DNA from 2 places in the Paraburkholderia sp. FT54 genome. Region 1 is predicted to be linked to the other one. Evidence: riboswitches for the same ligand, from Rfam matches in the RefSeq annotation. Region 1 holds a riboswitch; the other holds the start of a gene.

Evidence for each region. A riboswitch is a leader RNA that binds a small molecule or an ion and turns the genes downstream of it on or off. The one in region 1 is predicted to bind glycine.
Region 2: it holds a riboswitch for glycine, as region 1 does, so the genes downstream of both, gcvT (glycine cleavage system aminomethyltransferase GcvT) here and RI103_RS26295 (D-amino acid dehydrogenase) in region 1, are expected to answer to the same signal.

What each region holds. Positions count from the first base shown of each region.
Region 1 is NZ_CP134196.1:1,502,805-1,510,444, forward strand. Features, by position in the region: gene RI103_RS26285 (acetate/propionate family kinase) at 1-592, shown strand, start outside; gene RI103_RS26290 (BON domain-containing protein) at 596-856, opposite strand; gene RI103_RS26295 (D-amino acid dehydrogenase) at 978-2,189, opposite strand; glycine riboswitch at 2,375-2,468, opposite strand; gene RI103_RS26300 (MFS transporter) at 2,661-3,893, opposite strand; gene RI103_RS26305 (PaaI family thioesterase) at 4,172-4,567, shown strand; gene RI103_RS26310 (GNAT family N-acetyltransferase) at 4,594-5,121, opposite strand; gene RI103_RS26315 (XRE family transcriptional regulator) at 5,128-5,700, opposite strand; gene RI103_RS26320 (hypothetical protein) at 5,783-5,968, opposite strand; gene RI103_RS26325 (YceH family protein) at 6,084-6,788, shown strand; gene RI103_RS26330 (MipA/OmpV family protein) at 6,844-7,640, opposite strand, start outside.
Region 2 is NZ_CP134195.1:79,225-86,864, forward strand. Features, by position in the region: gene gcvP (aminomethyl-transferring glycine dehydrogenase) at 1-1,634, opposite strand, end outside; gene gcvH (glycine cleavage system protein GcvH) at 1,707-2,087, opposite strand; gene gcvT (glycine cleavage system aminomethyltransferase GcvT) at 2,233-3,351, opposite strand; glycine riboswitch at 3,432-3,585, opposite strand; glycine riboswitch at 3,619-3,720, opposite strand; gene RI103_RS00340 (hypothetical protein) at 3,863-4,213, opposite strand; gene RI103_RS00345 (oxidoreductase) at 4,410-5,459, opposite strand; gene RI103_RS00350 (UvrD-helicase domain-containing protein) at 5,784-7,640, shown strand, end outside.

The DNA.
Region 1 (7,640 bases):
GGTGACGCGGCTTGGCGCGGACCTGCCGGCGCGCGCGGTGTTCGCGCATCTCGGCAACGGTTCGAGCGTGTGCGCGCTGCGCGAGGGCAAATCGATCGATACGTCGATGGGGTTGACGCCGACCGGTGGCGTGCCGATGGGCACGCGCAGCGGCGACCTCGACCCGGGCGTGCTGCTGTATCTGATGCGCGTGGAAAAGCTCGATGCCGGCGCATTGGAGACACTGCTGAATCGCCAGAGCGGTCTCGCCGGCTACGCGGATGGCGAAAGCGATATGCAAGCGCTGGAAAAACGCGCTGCGGCGGGCGATGCGGATGCGTCGCTGGCACTCGATGCGTTCACGACCGCCGTGCGCAAGACCATCGGCGGTTATGCGGCGTTGCTCGGTGGAATCGATTTGCTGGTGTTTACCGGCGGCATCGGCGAGCACAGCCAGGAGATTCGCAAACGCGTATGCGACGGGCTCGCTTTCATGGGTCTAACGGAAAACGATCCGGCGGGCAAGGTGAGGACGATTCACACTGAAGAGGAGAAGCAGATTGCGCGGCATTGCCGTGCGCTGTTGCGGCAAACGCAGACGCAGATGCGCTGACCTTCATTTAGCCTTGACGACGGTGCGGTCCGATACGCCTGTCACGCCGAAGAGACGTGTCACGTCTTCGAGCGCCGCGGCGCGTTGCTGATCGCGTTGCAACTCGCCGCGCAAGGTGATGCGGCCGCGCGAGACGTGCACTTTTACGGCGTGTTCGGGGACTGCTGCGTCCCAGGCGAGACGCTGCGTCGCCTCCGCGGCGATCTGCGCATCGCTCAGGCGTGCGTTGCCTGCTTTCGGTTTTGCGGCATCGGCGTGTGGCATGGAGTCCTCCACGGAAGTGATACGTATGGGGAGAACACTAGCAGAAGTGGCGAATTTTGCATTCGACGGCGGCAGCGGTGACGTCACGCTGCCGCCGCTCGCAAAACCCGGTCAGCAAGCGCTACTGGATCGCGCCCGCCAACACCTGCGCCGTCGCAGCCGACAACGTCCAGCCCAGATGCCCATGCCCGGTGTTGTAGAAGACGCCGAGCCGTTTCCCCCGGCCCACCCTGGGCAACATGCTCGGCAGCATCGGCCGCAAGCCGGCCCACGGAATCACGCGTGAGGTCGACACCTCGGGAAAATAGCGCCGCGTCCAGTCCACCAGCGGCGCGATGCGATCTGAACGGATATCGCGGTTGAAGCCGTTGATCTCGGCCGTGCCCGCCACGCGAAAACGATCCACGCCCAGCCGGCTCGTGACGATCTTCGCGCTGTCGTCGAGCAGGCTTACCCACGGCGCGCGCTGCTGGCTGAGTTCGTCGTCGAGACAGACCGTGATCGAATAGCCTTTGACGGGGTAGATGTTCACGTGGTCGCCCAGCATCGCCGCGAAGTCGCGGCTCTTCACGCCCGCGCACACGACGATCCGCTCGAACGCGAAGCGTTGCGACTCGCCTTCGAGATCGACCATCAACGTAAAGCGGCCCTCGGCGGGCTGCTCGATCGAGGTGATCTGCGCGTCGTAGTGAAACTCGACACCATGCCGCACACACGCCTGAGCGAGCCCGCGTGTGAACTTGTGAATGTCGCCAGTCGAATCGGACGGCGTGAAAAAGCCGCCGTAAAAATCGCCGTGCAGCGTGGGCTCGATGCCATGCAGCTCGCTCGCCGTCACCGGGTTGCGGTCGAGCCCGCCTTCGCGCAGCAGTTCGTTCACCTTGCTCGCGGCGTCGAATTCCTTGCGGGTCTTGTAGATGTGCAGAATGCCGCGCCGCTCCAGGTCGAAGTCGATGCCTTCGGCACTGGCGATCGAAAACAGATGCTCGCGCGCGGCAATCGCGAGCCGCACGGTCTCGACCGTATTCGCCCGGTAGTGCGGAATCTGCCGCAGGAATTCGCCCATCCACGAGTACTTGTGCCAGGTGGGCATGGGATTGAGCAGCAGCGGAGCGTCGCGCGTGAGCATCCAGCGCAGGCCCTTCATGACGGTGGCGGCGCTGTTCCAGACTTCGGCATTGCTGGCGGACAACTGGCCGCCGTTGGCAAAGGAAGTCTCCATCGCCGCATAGCGATGGCGCTCGAAGACGGTGACGTGATGGCCGCGCTGCGCGAGGGCGTGAGCAGTCGTGACGCCGGTAATGCCGGCGCCGATAATGGCGATTCGTGACATGACATGGTCCAGAGTAGTTGAGCATCACCGGTGTCGATTTCGTGTCGAAACCGGCGTCGATGCCCCATCTGTCCATGTACCTGAGAGTTTCTTCCCTGCGGCAGCCTGACCCGATGCGAGCCGTGTGCGGGGAATCCCCTTCGGTGGGCGCACAGGGTCTTGCCCATGCGCCGCTCTCCAGATGTTCCTGCCGCGCGGTCCTTTTGCCTGAGAGTTTCCGGGGCGGTTGCTCCGTCGGCGTCGTCACGTACGTCTGACGATCTCTCCCGCGCTGCATTGCAGAACGGCTCGACAATACCGTTCAAAGATTTTTACCGCAAGTGTTTCCTGCGCTGCACTGCACTGCGCAAGCGGTGCTTTGCAGTGGCGCGCCCGAACAGCCGCCGCAAGCTCTTCACCATGGGCCTCGTGCTCGCCGGACTCGCGGTACGCATCGCGCTCGACTCGCACCGTTGAGTTTTTCGAGGCGCGCTATCCGCCGCGCGCCGCACCCGAGCCTCTGAACACCCAGCCGTTGAACAGCGCCCCGCATAGCATCAACGCGCTGGTGATGAGAAACACCGCCTGCATGCCGAAATGCGCGCCCGCAAAGCCGCCCGCGAGCGGCCCCGCCACCTGTCCCGCGTAGTTCGCAGAGGTCGCATAGCCGAGAATGTAGCCGGCGGAGCGGTCGGGCACGCTATGCCGGATCACGCTCGTGATCGACGGCAACAGCCCGGCCAGTGCGAGTCCCATCAGAAAGCGCAGCACCACCAGTTGCCAGCCGCTCGTGACGAACGCCTGTGGCACCAGCAAGGCCGCGCACACGGCGAGGCACGCCACAATCACCTTGGGCGTGCCAATCCGGTCGGCCAGACGCCCGACACGCGAGGCCGCCAGCACGCTGCCGAGCGCCGAGGCCGACATCACGAAGCCCGACACCAGCGTGACGTGCCTTGCGTCGTGCACGAGTTGGCTGACATACACGGTGATGATCGGCTCGATCGACATGTTGGCGAACATCAGCAAGCCGGCGGTGAACAGCATCGCCAGCACGGGCCGCCGGTCGGGCACGCTGGCCCAGCCGGTAGGCGCATCCGTCTCGTGCGGTTGGCCGCGCGTGCGCTCGACCGGTTGCTCCTTGACGAGCAGCGTGGTCGCGATGAACGCGCAGAAGATCATCGCGCCCGCAATGAAAAACGTGTTGCGGATGCCGATCAGCGGCGGCAAGGCGCCGCCCACCAGCGGGCCGACGAGACTGCCCGCCATCACCCCCGAGGCCAGCGTGCCGAGTGCCCAGCCGGTGCGTGAGCGCGGCGTCTGCGTGGCGATCATCACGGTGGCGCCCGATGAATAGCCGCCGACCAGCCCCGCCAGAAAACGCAGCCCCACCAGTTGCCAGACATTCTGCGCGAGTCCGAGCAAGGACATCACGACGGCCATGCCAAGGCTCGCGCGAATCAGGATCAGCTTGCGTCCGTAACGGTCGGCCATGCGCCCCCACAGCGGCGAGACTAGCGCGGCGGCGAGGAACGTCGCGCCGAACGCGACGCCGGACCATTGCACGGCGGCCGCGTCCGTATCGACGCCGAGTTGTTTCACATAGAGCGGCAGGAAGGGCAGCAGCAGGGTCATCGCGACGATGGTCGTGAACGAGCCGAACAGGCAGACATAGAGATTGCGCTGCCAGTGCGGCGCGCCGTCGGTGGGAGGGGTCGAACTCATCGAGGCAGTTGGGTGCGGGGCGGACAGGGCTCGGGCCGCAAGCGCGGCGAAAAACCGATTGTGCCTGAGAGCGGGCAAGCGGGCCGGCAAAGCGGGCGGATCGCGGCCGATAGCGAGTGCATCGAGCCACGCACACAGGCAAGCAGACAGAGCGAGCCGACGCTGTCACGCGCCGCTCCGGCAGATGGCCAGCCGTGAACCCTGGTATGCTGACTACGCGCCATTGGCGCGCGCCCCGCGCGCCCGGCATTGCTCACCTCGAACACAAAGGCCTGTCCATGTCCGACTTTCCCATCGACAACCCGTTTCTCGAATCGCTCGGCGTGCGTTTGACGCAATGGCGCGACGGTTACGCCGAACTGCTCATGCCGATCGATGCGAGCAAGCTCAATCGCCAGGGCGTGCTGCAAGGCGGCGCGATCGCCACGCTGCTCGACGCGGCGGCAGGTTATGCCGGACTCTTTGCGGCAAGCGGCGAGCCGGCACGGCATGCCTTCACGCTGTCGCTGACCACCAACTATCTCGACAAGGGACTCGGCGAATCGGTCACCGCCAAGGGTTATCTGGAGCGCGCGGGCCGCTCGATTTTCTTCTCGCGCGGCGAGGCGTGGGTGGACGGCACGCTGCTGATCGCCAGCGCGCAGGGCACGTTCAAGTATTCACGAACGGCCTGACGTGTAGCAGCCGGTCCGCACGCTCGTCACAGCGCCTTGTACATGATGGTGGTCGCGTCGTACTCCTGGCTATGCGTGCCACGCGCGTAGCCCGGGATCACGCCGGCCGTCCGGTAACCCAGTCCGGTATAGAGCGGCTCGGCGTGGTCGCCGGTGCGGGTGTCGAGCGTAAGCAGGCTGCGCTGCAAGGCATGCGCACGACGTTCGAGTTCCGTCATCAGCGCCCGCGCGATGCCTTGCCGGCGCAAGCCCGGATGGACCAGCAGCTTGCGCACCTCGGCGCGATGCCGCTGATTGGGCATCGTGTCGTAGTCCAGTTGCACGGTGCCCGCAATCGCCTCGCCGCGGCGCGCAACCAATAGCACCAGCCCGCCTGCACGCAGCGAAGAAAGCACTTTGCCGCGCCAGAACGCTTCACTCTCGCCGACGCCACACGGCATGACAAAGCCGACGCTCGCGCCGTCGTGCACACAGGCACGCAGCAGGGCGCCGAGTTCGGGAAGATGACGCACGAGGTCGTCGGCGGAGAATGAGGTGATGGTGGTCGCGCTCATGCTGGCTCACACGATGAAGAGAATGTAGCGGGCCGCGCTGTGCGCGGGCGTCACGAAAGCGCTGGGCCCGAACAGTTGATAGCGCAGGCAGTCGCCGGGTTGCAGATCGTGGCTCTGGCCATCGACGGTGATCTGCAATTGCCCTTCGAGCAGAATCAGATGATGTTCGAGGCCGGGCCGCGGCGACGCGTCGTAAGCGATGCGCACACCCGCATCGAGTTCGCATTCCAGCGCCTCGCCGCTCAGCGCTTGCGCAGGCGGCGACACGGAGCGCCGCCGGAAGCCGACGCTCGTGTCAGTCCAGAACGGCTGGGCGTCGCGCGGCACGAGCGGCGCGAAGTCTTCCTCGACCATGTGCATGAGGCGCGACATCGGCAGGCCGTAGGCGACGCAGAGTTTGCCGAGCACGCTCGCCGTCGGGCTCACGGCGGCGTTTTCGAGGCGTGACAACGTTGCGCGGCTGACGCCGCTGAGTCTTGCGAGGTCGTCGAGCGACCAGTTGCGCTCGGCGCGCAGCGCCCGCAGACGTTGGGCGATGCGGCGGTCGATGGCGTTGTCGTCGGGGAGTGGGTTTTCCATATTCGGAAAATTATCTCGAATATGGAATTAGGTCAACAAGGAAAAAAACGCACGTCCATCCAACTCACGCCGGCGACTCTGCTTATTCGATTCGGGTCATGCGCAGGATCGGCGTGTCGCCACCGAGCGCGAGAACTCGCTCGATCAACGCGTCACTTACACTCGCGACCGGCGTGACTTCACGCGTGAGAATCCACAAGACAGGCAGCGCCCGCCCGGCTCGCGTCAGACGGCCTCGCGCGTCAAGCTGTAGCGGAGATTGGTACACCTGCGCGGCCTGGCCCGTTTATCATAGTGCCCACAAACCAGAAAGCACCGCCCGGCTGTGCAGCGGTAACGCACATCATCCACGAGACCTGGCGGCTCATGCCGCGACATCATTTATGAACTCCACTCCCGACGCTTCTTCCCGTCCTTCGATCCGCGCGTTGACCTTGCTTGAAGGACGCGTGCTCGGCGTGCTCGTCGAAAAGCAGCACACGGTGCCGGACAGCTATCCGCTCTCACTCAACGCATTGACCTTGGGCTGCAACCAGAAAACCGGCCGCGCGCCGGTGATGAACGCCACCGAAGCCGAGGTGCTGACCGCCCTCGACGGATTGAAGCGGTTGAGCCTCGTGATGGAAGGCAGCAGCAGCCGCGTGCCGCGCTTCGAGCACAATATGCATCGGGTGCTGGGGCTGCCGAGCCAGTCGGCGGCCTTGCTCACCACGTTGCTGCTGCGTGGCCCGCAAACCGCGGCTGAACTGCGCCTGAATAGCGCGCGTCTGCATGGTTTCGCCGATATCTCGTCGGTCGAGGCGTTTCTCGACGAACTCGCGGCCAACGACCCGCCACGGGTCGTGAAACTCGCGCGCACACCGGGCGAGCGCGAGAACCGCTGGACGCATCTGCTATGCGGTGAAGTGAGCGCGAGCGAGTTGGCGCAGCCGGGTGCCGAAGACGACTCGGTGCCGTTGTCCACGTTCGAAGCGGTCAAGGCCGAACAGAAGCGTCTCGCCGATGAAGTGAGCCGTCTGCAGATCGTGGTCCGCCGCATGGCAGCGGAGTTGGGTATCGACGCCGGCGATCTCACTGCCGGCGAATGAAGTTCGCGGCGCCTGTTGTGCGTGACGTTTCGCGCAACAGGCGAAGACAGCAAACCTAGAACTTGTAGTTCACAGAAGCGAGCGTATTGAGTTCGAAGCGCTTTTCGGTAATCGGGCTATTCGCCGCATCATGTTCGAGCCGCCCGAACGTCGCAGCGACCGAGCCATTCCAGTGCCGGGAAAAATCATACGTCACCATCGCGTTCAGATGAATATCGCGCACGCCGGCGCTCGTGTTGTACGCGGGCAATCCCGACGCGGCGCTTTGCTGAGCTGAAACGCCGAAGAACGTCCGCGTATACGTGCCGTTCGCCCACGTGAATCCCGGTCCTACGGAAAAGAGCCAGCCGCCCACGGGCGCCGACGCCAGGAAGTCGGTGCTGACCGTCGTTCCTTGCTGATGTCCGGCGATGTCCTGGTACAAGGCCACCGAGCCGGTGAATGCCCACCACGTATAGTCGGCGAACAGTTTCAGTTTGGGGCCGCCGTCCACATTGCCGAGGCCATGCAGGCGCGGATCGTCCGACTCCTTGCGTGACTGGAAATCGAAACTCAACGCGGCGCCCAGGTGATACGCGGGACTGCGCAACACGTTGACGCCGAGCACGTCCGGGCCTTGGGAGAAGAACCGGTCGTCGTAAGAGATATCGAGCGCGGGGAACGGAATGTAGCTCAACTGCCGCGAGCCCGGATATTTCGGTGTTATCACGAGACCGGGGCCGACGCCGATTTTCCATTTACTGTCCGCTGCGGTGCCGGCGCTTGCATCCGTCGTGGCGCTCGAAGCGGCTTCGTCCGCGTGGGCGCTTTGCGCCACCGGAAGACCCAGCGCCGCGGTGAGCAGCGACGATG
Region 2 (7,640 bases), on a different replicon from region 1:
CACGTGACCGGCAGCATTTCCGAGGTCGCGTTCAGCTTCATCGTGCACGAGCCGAGTGGGATCATCGAACGGTCGAGGGCGAGGTCCTTGTCGGACAGGCTGCGCAGATAGCGCAGCATTTCCGTTTCCGAATGATGACGGTTGAACACATGGTGCGTGAGGTACGTGCTGGTGCGTTCGAGCGCGGCCGGCACCGATGCGGTGTTCGACGCCGCGAGCTTGGCGTCGAGTGCGTCGACTTGCGGCACGTCGCTGGTGAAAGCCGCTTGCGCGAACACGGCGAGCAGATCGGCGAGATCGTGGCGTGTCGTGGTTTCGTCGATCGACAGGCCCACTTGCGTGGCGCTTACTCGACGCAGATTGATGCGCTTGGCGGTAGCGGCGTCGAGCAGCGCTTGCGTGCGCGCGCCGGTGTCGAAAGTAAGTGTGTCGAAGAAAGTTTCGTTGACGAGCTTATAGCCAAGTTGCTTCGCGCCTTCGGCCAGCAACGCGGCGATGCGGTTCACGCGCAGCGCGATCGTCTTCAGACCGTGCGGGCCGTGATAGACGGCGTACATGCTGGCCATGATCGCGAGCAGCGCTTGCGCGGTACACACGTTCGAGGTGGCCTTCTCGCGGCGGATATGCTGTTCGCGCGTTTGCAGCGCGAGACGCAGCGCGGGGTTGCCTTGCGCGTCGACGGTCACGCCGACGAGGCGGCCCGGCATCTGGCGCTTGAATTCGTCGCGCACGGCGAGGTAAGCAGCATGCGGGCCGCCGAAGCCAACCGGCACGCCGAAACGCTGCGTATTGCCGACGGCCACGTCCGCGCCCCATTCGCCCGGCGGCGTGAGCACGGTCAGCGCGAGCAGGTCGGCGGCAACCACCACGTGGCCGCCCGCAGCATGGATCGCATCGGTGAGCGCGCGATAGTCGCGCACGTCGCCGTTCACGCCCGGATATTGCAGCAGCACGCCGAACGCATTCGCGTTCGCCGCTTCCGCGGCCGGGCCCACTTTCACTTCGATGCCGACCGGCGTGGCGCGCGTCTTTACCACTTCGATGGTTTGCGGCAGCACGTCGTCGGCCACGTAGAACACGTTCGACTTCGGCTTGCCGATGCGTTGCAGCAGCGTCATCGCCTCAGCCGCGGCCGTGGCTTCGTCGAGCAGCGACGCATTCGAGATCGCCAGACCCGTCAGGTCGACGATCATCTGCTGGAAGTTCAGCAGCGCTTCCAGACGGCCTTGCGAGATTTCCGGCTGATACGGCGTGTACGCGGTGTACCACGCCGGATTTTCCAGCACGTTACGCAGGATCACCGTCGGCGTGTGCGCGTTGTAATAGCCCTGCCCGATGTAGGAGCGGAACACCTGGTTCTTGTCCGCGAGTTCGCGCAGCGCGGCGAGCGCTTCCGCTTCGCTCTTCGGTTGCGTGAAGGGGCCGAGCGGCAGCGTTTCGGCGCGGCGGATCGTCTTCGGAATGACGGCGTCGATCAGCGCCGCGCGCGACGCGAAGCCGAGAGCTTCGAGCATCGCTTGCTGGTCGGCCGTGTCCGGGCCGATGTGCCGTTCAGCGAAGGCGTCATGCACTTCGAGCGCGGCGAGCGAGAGAGGAGTGCGGTTCATCAGACGATCCGGGTGTTCGAGCTTCATGGGTGTTCCTGGCGGTGCGGCTGTCCGTTCGAAAAGGACACCGCACCTGTCGGGTTAAACGTAAAGGTAAATTCAGGCGCCGATGGATTTGGTGTACGCGTCGGCGTCGATCAGACGGTCTTGCGTGGCGTCCGCGGCCGGCTTGATCTTGAAGAGCCAGCTTTCGTACGGCGCGGTGTTGACCGAATCAGGCGTGTCGGCCACGGCGGTGTTGGCTTCGATGATCTCGCCCGAGACCGGCGCGTAAATATCCGAAGCGGCTTTTACCGACTCGATGACAGCGACGGTGTCGCCTGCCGTGACGGTCTTGCCCAGTTCCTGCACTTCGAAGAAGACGATATCGCCGAGCGCTTCCTGCGCGTGGTCGGTGATGCCGACCGTCAGCGTGCCGTCCGCTTCGGTGCGGACCCATTCGTGCGATTCGGTGTATTTCAGATCGGCCGGGATGCTCATCGGATGCTCCTATGCGGTGTGATTCGGTAGTAACTAAAAAGGGCCCTCCAACCTGTCGCTTCGCGCCAGGCCGTCTCAGAGGGAACAAGAAAACTTGGGGCGGCCCGGCGTTTTCTCGTGAAGGTTTGCGCACGCGCCGGTTTGCTTAAACCGCGAGCACTTTGCCATTGCGCACGAACGGCAGTTTTACCACGCTTGCAGGAACGTTTTTGTCACGAATCTGAACGTGAACGGTGTCGCCCGGCTGCACGCCCTTCGGCACGCGCGCGAAGGCGATCGATTCCTGCATGGTCGGGGAAAACGTGCCGCTGGTGATTTCGCCTTCGCCCTGCGGCGTGACCACTTTCTGATGAGCACGCAGCACGCCCGCCGCCTTGCCGTTTTCCTTCAGCAGGATCAGGCCGACGAACGCGGCCTGCGAACCGTCCGCTTCCAGCTTGCCCTTGCCGACGAAGTCGCGCGGCGAGGTCAGGTCGACCGTCCAGGCGAGACCGGCGTCGAGCGGCGAGACGTTGTCGTCCATGTCCTGGCCGTACAGGTTCATGCCGGCTTCGAGGCGCAGCGTGTCGCGCGCGCCGAGACCGGCCGGGCGCACGCCTTGGGCTTGCAATGCGTTCCACAGCGCTTCGACGTGATCCGCCGGGACGATGATTTCGAAGCCGTCTTCGCCGGTGTAGCCGGTGCGGGCGACGGTCAATTCGCCGAACGGCGTGCCTTCGATGCGGGCGGCGTTGAAGGGCTTCAGAGCCTCAGTGGCGGCGCGCGCGGCCGGCACGGTTTGCCAGACTTTTTCGCGTGCGTTCGGACCTTGCACCGCGACGATCGCGAAGTCGCGGCGCGGCGTGATGGTCAGGCCGAAGCCGCCTTCGGCGTTGAGTTGGCCGAACCAGGCGATGTCTTTGTCAGCGGTGCCGGCGTTCACGACCACACGGAAGTGATCTTCACCGAAGTAATAGACGATCAGGTCGTCGATCACGCCGCCATTCGGGTTCAGCAGGCAGGAGTACAACGCGCGGCCAGGCGTTTGCAGTTTGGCGACGTTGTTCGCCAGCGCGTATTCGAAGAAGGCGCGCACGCGCTCGCCGGTGAAATCGACGACGCACATGTGCGAGACGTCGAACATGCCGGCGTCGGTGCGCACGGCGCGGTGTTCGTCGATCTGCGAGCCGTAGTTGACGGGCATGTCCCAGCCGCCGAAATCGACCATGCGGGCATTGAGCGCGCGATGGGTGGCGTTGAGCGGGGTGTGTTTGAGTTCGGTCATGGGGCCTCGGGCATCTCGCGAAACGAAAAAGGCCATGCGGCGCTACGCCTCGCGGCCTTGCGGCTGCGAGCGTGGTTCTGCATGACCCCTCTGTCCTCGATACCTGAGAGATTGCGCTGCCGGGGTCACGTTGACGTGCCACGGTGAAACGCGCGCCCCTTCGGTGGGCAGCCTGCCAGAATCCGCTCGATTAAACGATGCAGACGGCTACTGCCGCTCTCCAGAGTGCGAAAAACCGGTGCCTTGATGTTGCCTGGACGCGGGTTTTTCGACGCGGTCGGTCCTTTTGCCTGAGAGTTTGCGGGTGTGCCCCTTCGGCGGCGCGGCCTGCGGTTTCCAGCGGCCAGCGCGCTCTCCCGACGCGTGCGGCGAATGTACGCGAGGGCCGGGGGCTTGTCAAATAAAGGCCCGCGAGCGGCGCGGACGTTGACGGGCCGCCTTCATGCCTGTCAAAAAAAGCGCGGGACGTGATGGCCGCGCTCGTGCTACTTCGATACCGGACCTGGAGCGATTATTCGCCTATGGCGTGTGCCGCGTTGTCCAGTTCCTGATTCAGCAGGCGCTGTTCGTCGCTGGACAGTCCGCCGCCGTGCTGCGCGGCCATGTCGTGTGCTTCGTGACGGATCACGTCGAGGCGATGGTGCAGCGCGCCGCCTTGCGGAGGCGGGTAGTAGCCTTGACTGACGCGGTTATCGATCCGGCGGCTGAGATTGTCGATGCGGCCGTCGACCTGACGCAGCCGCTGATCCGCGATCTGTTGCGGATTGGGACGAGGCGCCGGCGCGGGCTGAGGTGCCACCACACAGGCGGCGAGAGAACTGAGCAGGGCGCACGCGGCGAGCGCGCGGATAGTACGGGGCATGGACTCTCCGGAAGTCATTGTCGTTTGCGGTGCTACCCGGGTAGGAACGGATGACAGCCGCAACGCGCTGACCGGAGGCGCGGCGTTATTTGTAACGTTATGTTCCTTTCGGGCGTGTCAGGGTTTTGACCTGCGCGGCGCGGGTGGCGAGTGCCGTTTTAGGTACACAGACCGTTTCGACGCGCAGGCAAAGCAGTCAGCGAATCCGCTCGAACGGCAACCGGATGCCTTCTTCCGAACTACGGCCGGCAAGCTCGATAACCGTCATTACGTCGACAGCGTCCTGTGCGCTCACCGGGAATTTCACTCCATTCTGGATGGCGTCGGCCACCGCGATATAGAACCCGGAGTAATCGCCATTGCGCGTCGGCAACTCGCGCTCGACTTCCTTATCGCCTTCCAGCACGCGCAGCGCACCTGCGGCGTTGCCCGCGCCGAAGCCGTCGTCGCCCGGACGCAGGCCCGCCTTCAACTGATCTTCCTGGGTATCGAGCCCGTATTTCATATAGCTGCCGCGCGTGCCGTGGATGGTGAAGCGTGGCGCGACCAGCGCCGTCAACGCACTGGCGTGCAACACCACTTCGAACTCAGCGTAGCCGAGCTGGATATGCACGTAGTCCGGCGCACCGGCGTCGTCGCGATGCTTGCGCACCGTGGCCGACACGGTCTGCGGCGCTCCAAACAATGCCAGCGCCTGGTCGACCAGATGCGGCCCGAGGTCGAGCAGCAAGCCGCCGCCTCGCGACGCTTCCTCGCGCCAACGCTGCCGCACTTCCGGCCGGAATCGGTCGAAATGCGATTCGTATTGCGTGATCCGTCCCAATTCACCGCTCGCGAGCAGATCGCGCACGGTCAGAAAATCGCCGTCCCAGCGACGGTTGTGGAACGGTATGAAGAGTTTGCTTCGGGCGAGCGCGATATTGGCGAGCGTGTGCGCGTCGGCGGCGTTCAGCGTGACCGGCTTGTCGACCACCACGTGCTTGCCCGCTTCCAGCGTGCGGCGCGCCAGGTCGAAGTGCGTGTCGTTCGGCGTGGCGATCACGATGCAGTCGAGTTCATCGAGCGCCAGCAGCGCGTCGAGGTCCGCCACCACTTTCGTGTGCGGATAGTCGGCGAGCGCGCGCTCGGGCTGGCTCGTGGCAATGGCGGCGACGCTCGCGCGGCCGCAGTGCTCGATCACCGGCGCATGAAAGGTCGCGCCGGCGAAACCGTAACCCATCAATCCAATCTTCAGCGATGCGGACATGCGTGTCTTCCTGCAAAATCGGCGCGCCGCTTTGCCACCGCGGCGGCGGCGCGCAACACCGCAATTGTGGCATGTCCTGAGGGTGGGCCGTCAGCGTCGTGGTGGGCGTCCGTCGCCGATATCCGTCTGCACAATCGTGTTAACATCGCTGCTCTCGCGCGAACCGCAGCGGGCCGGACCACCTTCGCAGCGCGCGGGGCGCCCGTTCCAGCGGCCGGGACCGCGCAGCATGCCCCCGGGCCTTCGGCTGGCGAATTTGCGCTGCTACGCCCTCGACCGCCGCTTTCAACCGCTGCTTTCAACCGCATTACCCATCCACAGACGATGTCCGCAGGCCTGAACCCCGCTCAAAATGAAGCGGTCCGTTATCTTGACGGTCCGTGTCTCGTGCTCGCCGGCGCCGGCAGCGGCAAGACGCGCGTGATCACGCAGAAGATCGCGCACCTGATCGAGGCCAAGGGCTTCGAGCCGCGCCACATCGCCGCCGTCACGTTCACGAACAAGGCCGCGTTGGAAATGCGCGAGCGCGTGGGCAAGCTGCTCGAAGGCAAGACGCTCACCACGCCCGGCAAGGAAGGCCGCAAAGTGCCCGTCAATCAGTTGACGGTTTGCACGTTCCACTCGCTCGGCGTGCAGATTCTGCGGCAGGAAGCGGAGCACGTCGGCCTGAAGCCGCAGTTCTCGATCATGGATTCCGACGACTGCTTCGGCATGATCCAGGAGCAGGTCGGCTCGACGGACAAAGGCTTCATCCGCAAGATCCAGTCGATCATCTCGCTGTGGAAGAACGGCATGATCATGCCCGAGCAGGCGATCGCGATCGCCGCGAACGAGGACGAGCACCAGGCCGCGATCGTCTACCGCAATTACGTGGCGACACTGCACGCGTATCAGGCAGTCGATTTCGACGACCTGATTCGTCTACCCGCCGAACTTTTCGAGAAGAACGAGCAGGTGCGCGACCGCTGGCAGAACAAGCTGCGCTATCTGCTGATCGACGAGTATCAGGACACCAACGCCTGCCAGTACGAACTGGTGAAACTGCTGGCCGGCAAGCGCGCGGCGTTCACGGCGGTTGGCGACGACGATCAGGCGATCTACGGTTGGCGCGGCGCGACGCTCGAAAATCTCGGGCAGCTCAGCAAGGATTTTCCGAAGCTGCATCTGATCAAGCTGGAGCAGAACTACCGCTCGACGGTGCGCATTCTGACCGCCGCGAACAACGTGATCGCGAACAATCCGAAGTTGTTCGAGAAGAAGCTGTGGTCCGAACACGGCATGGGCGACACGATCACCGTCACGCCGTGCAACGACGAAGAGCACGAGGCCGAGTCCGTGGTGTTTCGGCTGTCGGCGCACAAGTTCGAACGGCGCGCGAATTTCCGCGACTACGCGATCCTGTATCGCGGTAATTTCCAGGCGCGCATCTTCGAGCAGGTGTTGCGGCGTGAGCGGATTCCGTACGTGCTGTCCGGCGGCCAGTCGTTCTTCGACAAAGCCGAAATCAAAGACATCTGCGCGTATCTGCGTCTGATCGCCAACGCGAACGACGACCCCGCGTTCATCCGCGCGATCACCACACCGCGCCGCGGCGTCGGCAATACGACGCTCGAGGCGCTCGGCTCGTTCGCGGGCCAGGCCAAGGTGTCGCTGTTCGAGGCGGTGTATATGGGCGGCATCGAGGCGCGTCTGTCGCCGCGGCAGATCGAACCCATGCGCGTGTTCTGCGACTTCATGCAGCGGCTCACCGATCGCGCCGAGAAGGACGCCGCCGGCACGCTGCTCGACGAACTGATGGATGCGATTCACTACGAAGCCTATCTCTACGATGCGTTCGACGAACGTCAGGCGCAGGCGAAGTGGCAAAACGTGCTGGAGTTCATGGAGTGGCTCAAGCGTAAAGGCACGAAGGCCGAGCCCGAAGGTGCCGGTAACGACGAAGCCACCGGCTACGACACCGCCGACGGTCTCGGCGACACCGGCAAGAATCTGCTCGGCCTGATCCAGACCGTGGCGCTGATGTCGATGCTCGAAGGCCGCGAGGAAGATCCCGACGCGGTGCGGCTCTCGACGGTGCATGCGTCGAAGGGTTTGGAGTATCCGCACGTGTTTCTGGTCGGCGTCGAGGAAGGCATCATGCCGCATCGCGGCGGTCCGGACGACGAGCCGATCGACGACGCG